3 regions of the Halomonas alkalicola genome follow, and region 3 is predicted to be linked to each of the others. Evidence: predicted binding sites of a transcription regulator. Region 3 holds the regulator's gene; each other region holds the start of a gene.
What was found. The regulator FNR, encoded in region 3, switches genes on or off when oxygen is low (the NO sensors DNR and NnrR bind a similar motif). The targets are predictions, from matches to a motif close to TTGATNTANATCAA.

Region 1 (3,993 bases), 1.4 Mb from region 3:
TATAGACTTCCCATCCCATCAGGCCGAGCACCGCAGAGAACGCCGTGGTGGCGCCCACCAGGTGGCCACCCAGGGTGCCTGCGGAGGCGAACATCAATGCCCCTGTCAGGGCCGGGACTACCAGGGCCCAGCGCCGGGCACCGTCGAAAGCCGAGGCGCCGGCTCGCCACACCACTACGGTGAGCATGGTGAAGATGCCCAGTGACCAGAGCGCCATCAGGATATGGTTGCGTGCCAGAGGGCTGGCCAGGTTGGCCTCCATTGGCCAGATCAAGAAGCCGATGGTAAGGGTCGCCACGGCACCTAGCAGGCTCAGCACCAGTACCGGCAGCAGGGCGGCGCGGCTGAGCTCAGCCATCTTGCCGGGCAGGAAGGCGCCGACCAGGATCATCAGGGTGGCCAGCGCCCAGAACCCGATCGGGAAGTGAGAAAGCATAGCGTGAGTGCCGGTCATGAGCGGTCTCCTTGATGAGTCTGGCGGAAGGAAGGTAGTAGCGCCAAGGTGACGCCGAGCATGGCGATCAGGCCGGCGATAAGAGTCATCCACCAGCGGGTCGTGATGGCGTCGTTGAACTCCATCTCTACCCCGTAGAGGGCGAGTTGCTTCTCGCTGTGGCGTGGCCTGACTGGCTTGCCTTCGGCGATATCTTCGGCGCCGGCGTGAGCACGGCTGATCAACAGCGGCCAGTCGACCTGCCCGGGATAGAAGAGCGTCATCTCGAACCAGTCAGTCGACCAGTCCGGGGAGTCCCCCTCGAAGGCCCGTGCCTGGAAGTCGGCTTCGCGTCCCAGGCCTACCGTGTAGGGATGCGATACGTAGTGCCAGCGGCTCCCGGTGGCGTTGCGATAGACGCCGATGCCGATGTCGTACACGCCCTGTTCACGGAACGCCTTGTCGTCCAGTGGGCTTCGGGTGTCCATGTCTCGTACCAGGGTCACGTCCCAGTAGCCGTCCGCCCAGCGGGCAGGGCCTTCATGCACCATGATATCGCCGCGGGAGCCGGCCGGCTCCCGCAGCAGGCGCCGCGGGATCACATCACCGTTCTGCCAGTCGTGGTCGGGGTCGAAGTCGGTCCGGTTGTCCTCGGAAAGGTAGTAGATGCCGTCGAAATCGACGCCCCCTGAGGTCACATCTTCCCAGCGCAGCGATCGCTGACCGGTCTGCTCGGGGTCGAGCATCCAGCGCGGCCGGTTGTTATCGCCATCCCAGTTGGTGGTGAAGGGACCGCCGCCGGCATCGCCGTGGCGATATTCGCCGACCCACTGGTCATCGGAGGCGCCGATGGCATTGGAGCGCCCGGCGCGCCAGTGCCAGAGATCCAGGAAGTAGCCGGCCTCCCGCTGGGCTTGCAGCACATCCGCGTCGACTACGCTGCGCCAGTCATTCTGGTTTGACCGGGTCGCGGGTAGGTACTTGCGGACATCGCTCTCGCCGAGAGTCTCGCCCAGATGAGGATGGGCGCGCACGTCAGCCGGCGAGGCGGAGTTGCTGAAGAAGCGCATCTGGTCGCCGACGGTGATGTAACCGCCATAGCGCCCGAAGTCGGGGACGCCGCCATCGTCGACCAGCATCGCCACTCGATCCTCGTAGGTGCCGGCGGGATCGGGCCCTGCAACCGAACTGCCGTGGCGAATCCACTCACCGTCCTCGTAGCGCAGCATGTCGTGATAGACATGGGGCTGAGATGCCGGCCAACGATAGCGGAAGAAGATCTGCTCGCCGTTGTAGGCGGCCTGCACCTGCAGCGGCATGGTCAGCTCATCGGGAATCCAGATATTGCGTTCGAGGTCGTTCTCTACCACCCCGGTGCCCTGGGTCACCCAGGCCAGCCCGAGGGCAAGCGGAAGCCCCAGGACCAGCCAGGACCTAGCGCCGTTGTCGTGACTTTCCATATGATCTCCAGCCTAAGATAAGTTAGTAGCATTGTCGCATTCAGTATGGGCGCCTCTGAGCGGATTTCTCTGACACAGATCAAGATGGGGCGAACAACGTGATGTAGGCCTTGATGACTGGCGCCTATCGGCGACACTGTCAGGTAGCGTTCGACAGGGTGAGGCGTGATGCGGCTATGGCTTGGGTGGGCGGTATCGCCCTGATGACCATGCTGATGCCGGTTCAGTGTGGCACAAGAGCGCCTGAACGGGGGCAGTCTGCGCATTGGCTGTCGCTCGGCAACATGTGGGCAAGGGAGGTGCCATGAGTTACCGAATACAACGCGGTGATCTGCTGTTGATCATGGCCTTGCTGGTGCCGCTGGTGGTAGCGGCGCCGAGGCTGGGCTGGCCGCCGGGGGAGGCGGCGGCGCTGCTCGGCTGGGTGGGGCGCGTCAGCGGTATTCTGGGACTGGCCATGCTGCTGGTGACCGCGGCGCTGAGCATCCGGTTGCCGGGATTCGACCGCTGGTTCGGCGGGCTCGACCGGCTCTGGCAGCTGCACCGGCTGCTCGGTTTCAGCGCCTTTATCCTGATCATGCTGCACGTGCTGGCGCTCGGCCTGGCGCGGGTGCCGGCGGGCCTAGACGTGGCGATATTGACGCTGTTTCCGCCGCTGTCGCAGCTGGCACTGTGGAGCGGCTGGCTGGCCTGGCTGGCGATGGTGATCTTCCTGGCGCCGACCTTCCAGTTCTTCGGCCGGCTCGACTACCAGCGCTGGAAGCGCCTGCATATGCTGTCGGCAGCGGCGCTGCTGCTGGCGCTGGGCCACGCGTTGCCGCTGGCGGGGGAGACCTGGCCGTGGTGGCTGCTCGGCGCCCTTGGCGCGGGTGCCATGGTGTGGCGCAAGCTGCTGTCGCCGTCGCTTGCCCGCCACGCTTACCGGGTCGAGAGCGTCGAGTCGTTGGCCCGCGGCGTGGTGGAAATTGCCCTGAGGCCGGAGGCTCGCGGGCTTAGCTATCGCCCCGGCCAGTTCGTCTATCTCACCCCGCTCGACGAATCGCTGACCGCGGGACGCGGCGAGGAGCACCCCTACACCATTGCCTCGGCCCCGGATGATCCTTTGCTGAGGCTCGGCATCAAGGATCTCGGCGATGCCAGCCATGCCCTGCAGACCGTCAGTGTGGGCAGTCGGGCGATGCTCGAGGGGCCTTACGGCGACTTCTTCGCCGTGGACTATCCTCAGCGAGACGCGCTGTGGCTCGGCGGCGGCATCGGCATCACACCATTCGTCAGCGCAGCCAGGGGAATGGCTGCTGAAGATGAAGGACGTCATGCCCAGCTGTTCTACCTGGCCAACGGCCCCGACCGTGCCTACTACCTCGATGAGCTCACCCGCTGCGCCGAGGAGGTCGAGCGCTTGACGGTAACCGCCCACTTCTACCGTGAGCAGGGGCCGCTCAGCGAATCCTTCCTGCGCCACCACTGCCCGGACTACGCCGACCGCGAGATCTACCTGTGCGGCCCGCCCGGGATGATCGGCCACCTGCGTGACCTGCTCGCCGCCCAGGGCGTGCCGGCATCGCGTATCCACTGCGAGGTCTTCGATTTCCTATGAACAAGATTGCCTATAGTGCCTTTATCGCCTTCCTGGCCAGTATCGGCACCCTGGTCTCGGTGCAGGCGCTCTCGTCGGACGAGGCCGACAGCGCCGGCGACGAGCGTGATATCACCCTTGACGAGCTGGCCGAGCACGCTAGCGCCGAGAGCTGCTGGAAGGCCATTCACGGTGGCGTCTACGACATCACCGACTACGTCCCCGACCACCCCACCGAGGAAGAGGTGATCCTCGAGTGGTGCGGACGTGAATCCAGTGAGGCGTGGGACAACAAGAGCCCCGGGCGGCCACATAGCCCGGCCGCCGAGCGCCAGCTGGAGAACTATCGCATCGGGCGGCTGGTCGACGACCAGGGCGAACCGCTGGAAAGCGCCGATACCGGCGAGTTGCCTAGCGAGGAGCAGGATCAGCCGATGGAGCAGGAAGCGGCGGCTGCCGCACCGTCTCCCGCTGAGGATCAGCGTCTGCACCGCGCCATGCTCGGACAGCCGCTGGACGGCCAC
Region 2 (3,993 bases), 670 kb from region 3:
TGGTGCCGCGACGGCGCCGGCGATCCGTGAGGGTGAGCGCTCAGCGCGTCACAGGATCAGCGCCAGCCAGGGCATGCCAATCGCCAGCCAGACCACCAGGAACAGCAGCCCGAAGATCGCCCCGAGGCGCCAGAAGAGTGCGCTGGGCAGATAGCCGCTGCCATAGTAGACCGGGCTCGGGCCGGTGCCGTAGGGGGTCAGGATGCCCATGAAGCCCAGGGTCGGCAGCAGCAGCAGCACGAACATCTGCATGTCGAGGCCCTGAATGCCCGAGGCGGCGGCGAGGATCACCGGCAGCAGCGCCGTCACGTGGGCGGTGATGCTGGCGAAGAAGTAGTGCAGGGCGTAGAACAGCACGACCAGCGCCACCATGGCCATCAGCGGGTTGAAGTGGCTGATCTGCCCACCCACCACGGTGCCGAACCAGTGCACGAAGCCCACCTGGCTCAGCCCGCCCGCCAGCGCCACCAGCGTGGCGAACCATACCAGAGTGTTCCAGGCCGGATTGTTGTTGAGGATATCGTCCCAGGTGACGATGCCGGTCAGCAGCATGCCGCAAATCACCACCAGCCCTACCAGCGATGCGGAGATGATGTCGCCGCCAAAGATCCACAGCAGCAGGGCCGTGACGACCATCAGCACCAGCACGATCTCCTTGCGAGTGAGAGCGCCCAGCTTCTTGAGTTCGTCTCTCGCCCAGTCGGAGACTTCATGGCCCGCCTTCACTTCGGGGGCGCATAGCCAGTAGCACAGCAGCGGTACCAGAAGCAGCAGCAGGATACCCGCCGGGGCAATCGCCATGAACCACTGTCCCCAGTTGACCTGAATGCCGGTGGCGCTCTCGGTCAGCGCGATGGCCAACAGGTTCGGGGCCATGGCGGTCAGAAACAGCGAACTGGTAACGCAGGTAGAGGCCAGCGCCGTCCACATCAAGAAGCTGCCCATACGCTTCATGCTCGGGTCATTGGGATGCGAATCGTAAAGGGGCGGAAGGTTGCGAATGACCGGATAGATGGTGCCCGCACTACGCGCCGTATTGGAGGGTGTGAAAGGGGCAAGAATGGTATCCGAGATCATCACCGCGTAGCCAAGCGTCAGGGTGCGCCTGCCCATGGCGTTCACGAGCCAGAGGGAAATGCGTCTGCCGAGGCCGGTCTTCTCATAGCCCAGGGCGAACATGAAGGCGCCGAAGATCAGCCACACGGTGGAGTTGGTGAACCCGGACACCGCCCAGGCAAAGGCCTGGTTGGCCGCGTTGAAGTTGGGCGCCGCGAGCTGCTCCGGCGAGAACAGCACCCAGGGCGCGAGCAGCGCCGCCGCGGTGACGCCGATCAGCCCGATCACCGCCCCCGGCAGGGGCTCGAGGATCAGGCCCACCACGCAGCCGAGGAAGATGGCGAAGAAATACCAGGCGTGGGGAGACAGCCCGTCGGGGGTCGGCCACAGCGCCACTACGACGGTGACGATGAGCGGCGCCAGAGACTTCCAGGAGGGGAAAGATATCCCGTTGAGGTTCATGAGCCGTTCCTTTCGTTGTCGTTTGCCAGCCGTTGTCGTTGACCAGCCGTTGCGAGACATGACGTACCGGGAACGTCGAGAGACGGGACGTCTGCTCCACTCCCTAGACGGAGGCTAGGTGACGAACCCCCAGCGGAGAAGCCGAAACGGGAGCAATCTTGACGTGCGTCAAGACCGGCATGCATAAGGATGCGCTCAAGTGGTCCCCTCTCGGAGCTGCATGCTAGACTCGATTCGAGACGTACGCCAACCGAGCTACGCGGACTCCCGCCGGCCCTTCGCGGCCGATGCCGCAACCCGGGCGCGGGAGACCAAGGACCGGACAGGGGCCGCATCACCATGCAGCATCGAGATTTCGATATCGTCATCGTGGGGGGAGGCGGAGCCGGACTGCGCGCCGCGATCGCCGCCGCCGAGCAGGCCAGGAGCGACCATCGGCCACAGCGCGTCGCCCTGCTCTCCAAGGTCTATCCCATGCGTTCGCACACGGTGGCCGCCGAGGGCGGAGCCGCCGCGGTCACCAGTCCGGACGACACGCTGCAGGCGCACTTCGACGACACCGTGTCCGGCGGCGACTGGCTCGTCGAACAGGGCGTGGCGGACTACTTCGTGCGCCACGCCCACCGGGAGCTGGTGCAGATGGAGCGCTGGGGCTGTCCCTGGAGCCGCAGGGACGACGGCAACGTGCAGGTACGCCGGTTCGGCGGCATGAAGACCGCCAGGACCTGGTTCGCGGCGGACAAGACCGGCTTCCACATGCTGCATACCCTGTTCCAGACCTCGCTGAAATACCCCGAGATCGAGCGGCTCGACGAGTACTTCGTCCTCGACCTGGCCGTCCACGACGGCGCCGTGGCCGGCATCGTCGCCCTGGAGGTGGCCACCGGCGAGATGGTGCTGCTGCGCGCCAGGTCCGTGATCCTGGCCACCGGCGGAGCGGGACGGCTGTTCCGCTTCAACACCAACGCCGGCATCGTCACCGGCGACGGCATGGCCATCGCCTATCGCCACGGCGTCGCCCTGCGCGACATGGAGTTCGTGCAGTATCACCCCACCGGCCTGCCCGGCTCCGGCATCCTGATCACCGAGGCCTGCCGCGGCGAGGGCGGCATCCTGCTGAACAAGGACGGCTACCGCTACCTTCAGGACTACGGCCTCGGCCCCGAGACCCCGCTGGGCCAGCCGCAGAACAAGTACATGGAGCTCGGTCCCCGGGACAAGCTGTCCCAGGCCTTCTGGCAGGAGCAGCAGGCGGGGCGCACCGGCACCTTCGCCGGCAGCGACGTGGTCTATCTCGACCTGCGCCACCTGGGCGAGGCCTTCCTGCACGAGCGGCTGCCCTTCATCTGCGAGCTCGCCAAGGCCTACATCAACGTCGACCCGGTGCGCGAGCCCATTCCGATCCGCCCGGCGGTGCACTACACCATGGGCGGCATCGAGACCGACCCGCAGTGCGAGACCAGCGTGGCAGGGCTGTTCGCCGCCGGAGAGTGCGCCTCGGTGGGGCTGCACGGCGCCAACCGGCTCGGCTCCAACTCGCTCACCGAGCTGCTGGTCTTCGGCCGCCTGGCCGGGGAGCGGGCCAGCCAGCGCGCGGCCCGGACGGAGTTCGCCGACCCGCGCGCCCTGCGGGAGCAGGCCGACGACCAGCGCGCCCGGCTGGCCCGGATGTGCGACGGCCGCGAGAGCGAGCACTGGGTCGAACTCAAGCGCGAGCTGGTTCAGGCCATGGAGTCGGGCTGCGGCATCTACCGCACCGAGGACGGCATGGGCCACGCCCTGCAGACCGTGCGCCGGCTGCGGGAGCGCTACCGCGAGATCAGGGTCGGGGACACCAGCAAGGTCTACAACACCGAGCTGCTGGAGTGCATCGAGCTCGGCTTCGGCCTGGACATCGCCGAGGCGACCTGCCTGGGCGCCCTGGAGCGGCGGGAGTCGCGCGGCGCCCACCAGCGCCTCGACGAAGGCATGCAGGCGCGGGACGACGACCGCTACCTGCGGCACAGCCAGGTCTTCCATCGCCACGACGGCCCGGCCGAGCTGCGCTGGCAGGAGGTGGACACCCGCTTCTCCGCTCCCGCGGCACGGGTCTATGGCGACGCCGGCAAAGGATCAAGCGCATGACCACCAAGCAGATCAGCATCAGACGCTATCTTCCCGAGCGCGACGACGCTCCCTTCTGGCAGCCGTTCGAGGTGCCAGTCGACGACAGCACCTCGCTGCTGGACGCGCTCCATCACGTCAAGGAGAGCCTGGACGGCAGCCTGAGCTACCGCTGGTCGTGCCGCATGGCGATCTGCGGCTCCTGCGGGGTGATGGTGAACGGCATTCCCAAGCTGGGCTGCAAGACCTTCCTGCGCGACTACGACGGAGAGATCCGCATCGAGCCGCTGGCCCACTTCCCGGTGCGTCGCGACCTGGTCGTCGACATGGAGATCTTCCTCGAGCACCTGGCCGCCGTGAAGCCCTACCTGA
Region 3 (3,993 bases):
GACGTGCCGGTGATGGGGCGCCATACGGCGCTGGGGGATGCGGTGACCACGGCGCTGATCTTCCTGCGCCTGGAGCGCGAGACCAGCGCCCTGCGGGGCGACGCCTGAGGCGTGACGGCGTCGCCTGACGTCGCCGGCGATGGTAGGATGGGCGCCCGTCATTTTTGCCCGCACTGGCAGCGCCGACCGACATGCAAGACGCCGTGATCTTCGACCCCCGCGACACCGACGCCGAGGCCCCCGCCGGGGGCTCCCCGCAGCAGGAGGCCCCCTCGCCGCTCCTCGATGCCCTGGATGCGCGGGGCAGGCGCGAGTTCAACAAGCTCCAGAAGCGCCTGCGCCGCCAGGTCGGTAACGCCATCATCGACTACGGCATGATCCACGAGGGCGACCGAGTGATGGTCTGCCTCTCCGGCGGCAAGGACAGCTACACCCTGCTCTCGATCCTGCGCAGCCTGCAGCGCAACGCCCCGATCGACTTCTCGCTGGTGGCGGTCAACCTCGACCAGAAGCAGCCCGGTTTCCCCGAGCAGGTGCTGCCCGAGTACCTCGAGTCCATCGGCGTCGAGTACCATATCCTCGAGCGCGACACCTACTCGGTGGTCAAGGAGAAGACGCCGGAGGGCAAGACCACCTGCGCGCTCTGCTCGCGGCTGCGCCGCGGCTCCCTCTACGGCTTCGCCGAGGAGATCGGCGCCACCAAGATTGCCCTGGGCCACCATCGCGAGGACATCCTCGAGACGCTGTTCCTCAACCTCTTCTTCGGCGGCAGCCTCAAGGCCATGCCCCCCAAGCTGCTCTCCGACGACGGCAAGAACATCCTGATCCGCCCGCTGGCCTACTGCCGCGAGGCGGATATCGCCGAGTTTGCCCGGCTGATGGCTTTCCCGATCATCCCCTGCAACCTGTGCGGTTCCCAGCCCAACCTGCAGCGCCAGGTGGTCAAGGAGATGCTCGCCGAATGGGAGAAGAAGCACCCCGGGCGCCTGGAGAGCATGTTCAAGGCGGTGACCAACGTGGCACCGTCGCAGCTGGCCGACCGCGAGCTGTTCGACTTCGCCGGGCTCGAGGAGGCGCAGGCGCGGCGGCAGGCCAGCCGCATCGAACTGCTGAACGAGTAGCCCCGACGCCGGCGCCAGGGCTCGGGAACTCATGGCTCGAAAACCAGAAACCCCCATCGGGCACTCGCCCGATGGGGGTTTCTACGTGAGGGGTTAAGGCCAGGCGGCTCGGTGCTACTTGGCCCCTTCCTCCTCGGCGACCTGGATCAGCGACTCCAGGTCGAGGATATGCACCTCGCGGCCCGAGACCTCCACCAGGCCCTGGCTCTGGAAGCGGCCCAGGATGCGACTGACGGTCTCCACCGCCAGGCCCAGGTAGTTGCCGATATCGGCCCGGGACATGGAGAGCCGGAAGCTGTAGGGGGAGTAGCCGCGCCGGCGGAAGCGGTCGGAGAGGCTGGTGAAGAAGCTGGCCAGGCGCTGGTCGGCAGTCTTGCGAGAGAGCAGGCGCATCATGCGGCGGTCGTCGCGCAGCTCCTTGCTCATGCTGCGATAGAGCTGGCCGCGTAGCTCGGGGAGGGACTCCGACAGCTGGTCCAGGCGATCGAAGGGGATCTCGCACACGGTGGTGGTCTCCAGGGCCACGACCGTGCCGGGATACTGCTCCTCGTCGATGCCGTCCAGCCCCACCAGTTCGCTGGGCAGGTAGAAGTTGGTTAGCTGGTCGTCGCCGCTGCCCTCGGTGGTCACCTGCTTGAGGCTGCCCGAGCGCACCGCATAGACGCTGGTGAAGGGGCTGTCCTGGCGGAACAGGGTCTCTCCCTTCTTGAGGGGCGCGCGCCGTCGGATGATGGCGTCGAACTGGTCCATGTCCTGAACCTCGAGGGCCAGCGGCAGGCAGAGCGAACTCAGGCTGCAGGTCTGGCAGCGAGTCTCGTGCAGTACAGAGCGCCGCCGTCCGGTCAGGCTATCGGGCATGGCCGCCTCCTCCTTGATCATGATCATGTCGACCATTATGGAGGAAACTTCGGGCAGGGCAAACCACCTCCAAGGAGGTAGGCCCGCCCGGCCTGGCTTACGCCACCGGGGTGGCCTGGGGATCGAAGGCGGCGAGCAGGTGGGTCAGGCCCCAGAGCCCGTCGGGGGTTACCCGCAGGCACTGGCCGTGGCGCTCGAGCAGCCCCGCCCGGCAGAAGGGGGCGAGGCGCTCGAGGGCACCGGCCAGGGCCGCGCCGGCGTCGAGCCCATGGGCCTGCGAGAGTGCGGCCAGATCCAGCTCGCGGCGACAGGCGAGCGCCTCGATGGCATCCCGGTGCAGGCGTTCGACCGCGTCCAGCCGGTAGCCGGCGCTGGCGGGCAGCTGGCTGGCGTCCAGCGCCGCCTCGTAGTCGGCCAGGCTCAGGGCGTTGCGGGCCAGGGTATCGCCGACCCGGCTGAGGGCGGCGACCCCGAGGCCGAGCTGGTCGCCGGGCGGGTAGTGGGTGTAGCCCTGCAGGCCGCGGGCCAGGCGACCCTCCCCCAGGGCCTGGGCCAGGCTGTCATCGGGGCGGGCAAACTGGCCGAGCCCGATGTGCACGTAGCCGGCGTCATCTAGCCGCTCGCGAGCCGCCTCGAGGATCGCCAGCCGGGTGGCGGCGTCGGGCAGATCCTCGGCGTCGATCTCGCGCTGGGGGCGGTAGCGCTCCGGCAGGTGGGCGTAGCGGCGCAGGGTGATGCGCGCCGGGGTCATGGCGATCACCTGCTCCACGGTTTCGCCGAAGCCCCGGGGGGTCTGCAGCGGCAGGCCCACGATCAGGTCGAGGTTGAGGGAGTGGAAGCCGAGGCGTTCGGCCTCGTCCACCAGGGACTCGGTCAGCACCCGGGGCTGGACCCGGTTGATCGCCTTCTGGACGCGCAGGTCGAGCTCCTGGACGCCGAGGCTCAGGCGGTTGAAGCCCAGCGCCTGAAGGTGGCGCAGGGTGAAGACATCGGCCTCGCGGGGGTCGATCTCGATGCTGAAGTCGCGCCCTCGGGCGCCGGACAGCCCGAAGCGGGCGTCGAGGCGGTCGAACAGGTCGCCCATCTGGTCCAGCGAGAGGAAGGCGGGGGCACCGCCGCCCCAGTGCAGGCGCTGCACGGCCGGGAGGCGGCCCAGCAGGCGGCTCACCAGCACCATCTCGCGGTCGAGCCGCGTGAGGTAGGGGTCGGCCTGGCGGCTGTCCCGTGAGGGCACCCGCTGGGAGGCGCAGAAGCGACAGGCCTGCCGGCAGAAGGGCAGGCGCACGTGCAGCGCCAGCGGCGCGCCGGGGGAGCGCTCGGCCAGGGCCCGGGTCAGCGCCGCGGGGCCGTCCCCCGTCGCCAGGCGGGCGGCGTCGGGGTAGGTGAGGTAGTGCGATCCGTCGTGGTCATGGTACTGCATCGAGGGCCTGCCTCCGGCAGTCCAGGATGGCCCGGCGCGATCGTTGCGTTTCGCCTGAACGGGCATGACGGCGCTCCCGGCTATGGATGTGCTCTCCATGCTAGGGCGGCTAGACGCCGGCGGCGTTGAGCTGCGTCAATCCGGCGTGGAATAGTGCCGAATCAGCCGTGACCCTGAGCGGGCAGCATCAGCCACAGCTGCCACAGGGCGAAGGCGATGATCGACAGCGCGGCGATGTTGCGGGTGGCCCGGTGACGAATCAGCCCCCCCAGCTGGCGCGCCGCCAGGCCGGTGGCGAGCAGCGCCGGCAGTGTGCCGAGGCCGAAGGCGCCCATCAGGGCGGCCCCCTTGAGCGGGTCGGCCATGGCCAGGCTCCAGGCCAGCATCGAGTAGACCAGCCCACAGGGCAGCCAGCCCCACACCGCGCCGAGCGCCACGGCCTGGGGCGCCCTCACCACCGGCATCAGCCGCCGGCCCACCGGCTCCAGATGGCGCCAGAGGCGCCTGCCCAGCGCCTCGACCCGCAGCAGCCCCTTCCACCAGTCGGCGATATAGAGCGCCATCAGGATCAGCATCAGCGCGGCAAGGCCCTGC

Region 1: a site for FNR is predicted at 1,963-1,976, ahead of B6N23_RS13355 (ferredoxin reductase family protein). Genes of this name have one in related genera too.
Region 2: a site for FNR is predicted at 1,677-1,690, ahead of frdA (fumarate reductase (quinol) flavoprotein subunit). Genes of this name have one in related genera too.

The regions. Positions count from the first base shown of each region.
Region 1 covers NZ_CP131913.1:2,820,490-2,824,482, forward strand. The annotation lists gene B6N23_RS13345 (DUF2231 domain-containing protein) at 1-454, opposite strand, end outside; gene B6N23_RS13350 (ethylbenzene dehydrogenase-related protein) at 451-1,893, opposite strand; gene B6N23_RS13355 (ferredoxin reductase family protein) at 2,198-3,490, shown strand; gene B6N23_RS13360 (cytochrome b5 domain-containing protein) at 3,487-3,993, shown strand, end outside.
Region 2 covers NZ_CP131913.1:768,716-772,708, forward strand. The annotation lists gene menH (2-succinyl-6-hydroxy-2,4-cyclohexadiene-1-carboxylate synthase) at 1-30, shown strand, start outside; gene B6N23_RS03680 (anion permease) at 49-1,518, opposite strand; gene frdA (fumarate reductase (quinol) flavoprotein subunit) at 1,858-3,642, shown strand; gene B6N23_RS03690 (succinate dehydrogenase/fumarate reductase iron-sulfur subunit) at 3,639-3,993, shown strand, end outside.
Region 3 covers NZ_CP131913.1:1,440,695-1,444,687, reverse strand. The annotation lists gene B6N23_RS06865 (3'-5' exonuclease) at 1-108, shown strand, start outside; gene ttcA (tRNA 2-thiocytidine(32) synthetase TtcA) at 192-1,121, shown strand; gene fnr (fumarate/nitrate reduction transcriptional regulator Fnr) at 1,236-1,979, opposite strand; gene hemN (oxygen-independent coproporphyrinogen III oxidase) at 2,077-3,399, opposite strand; gene B6N23_RS06845 (sulfite exporter TauE/SafE family protein) at 3,561-3,993, opposite strand, start outside.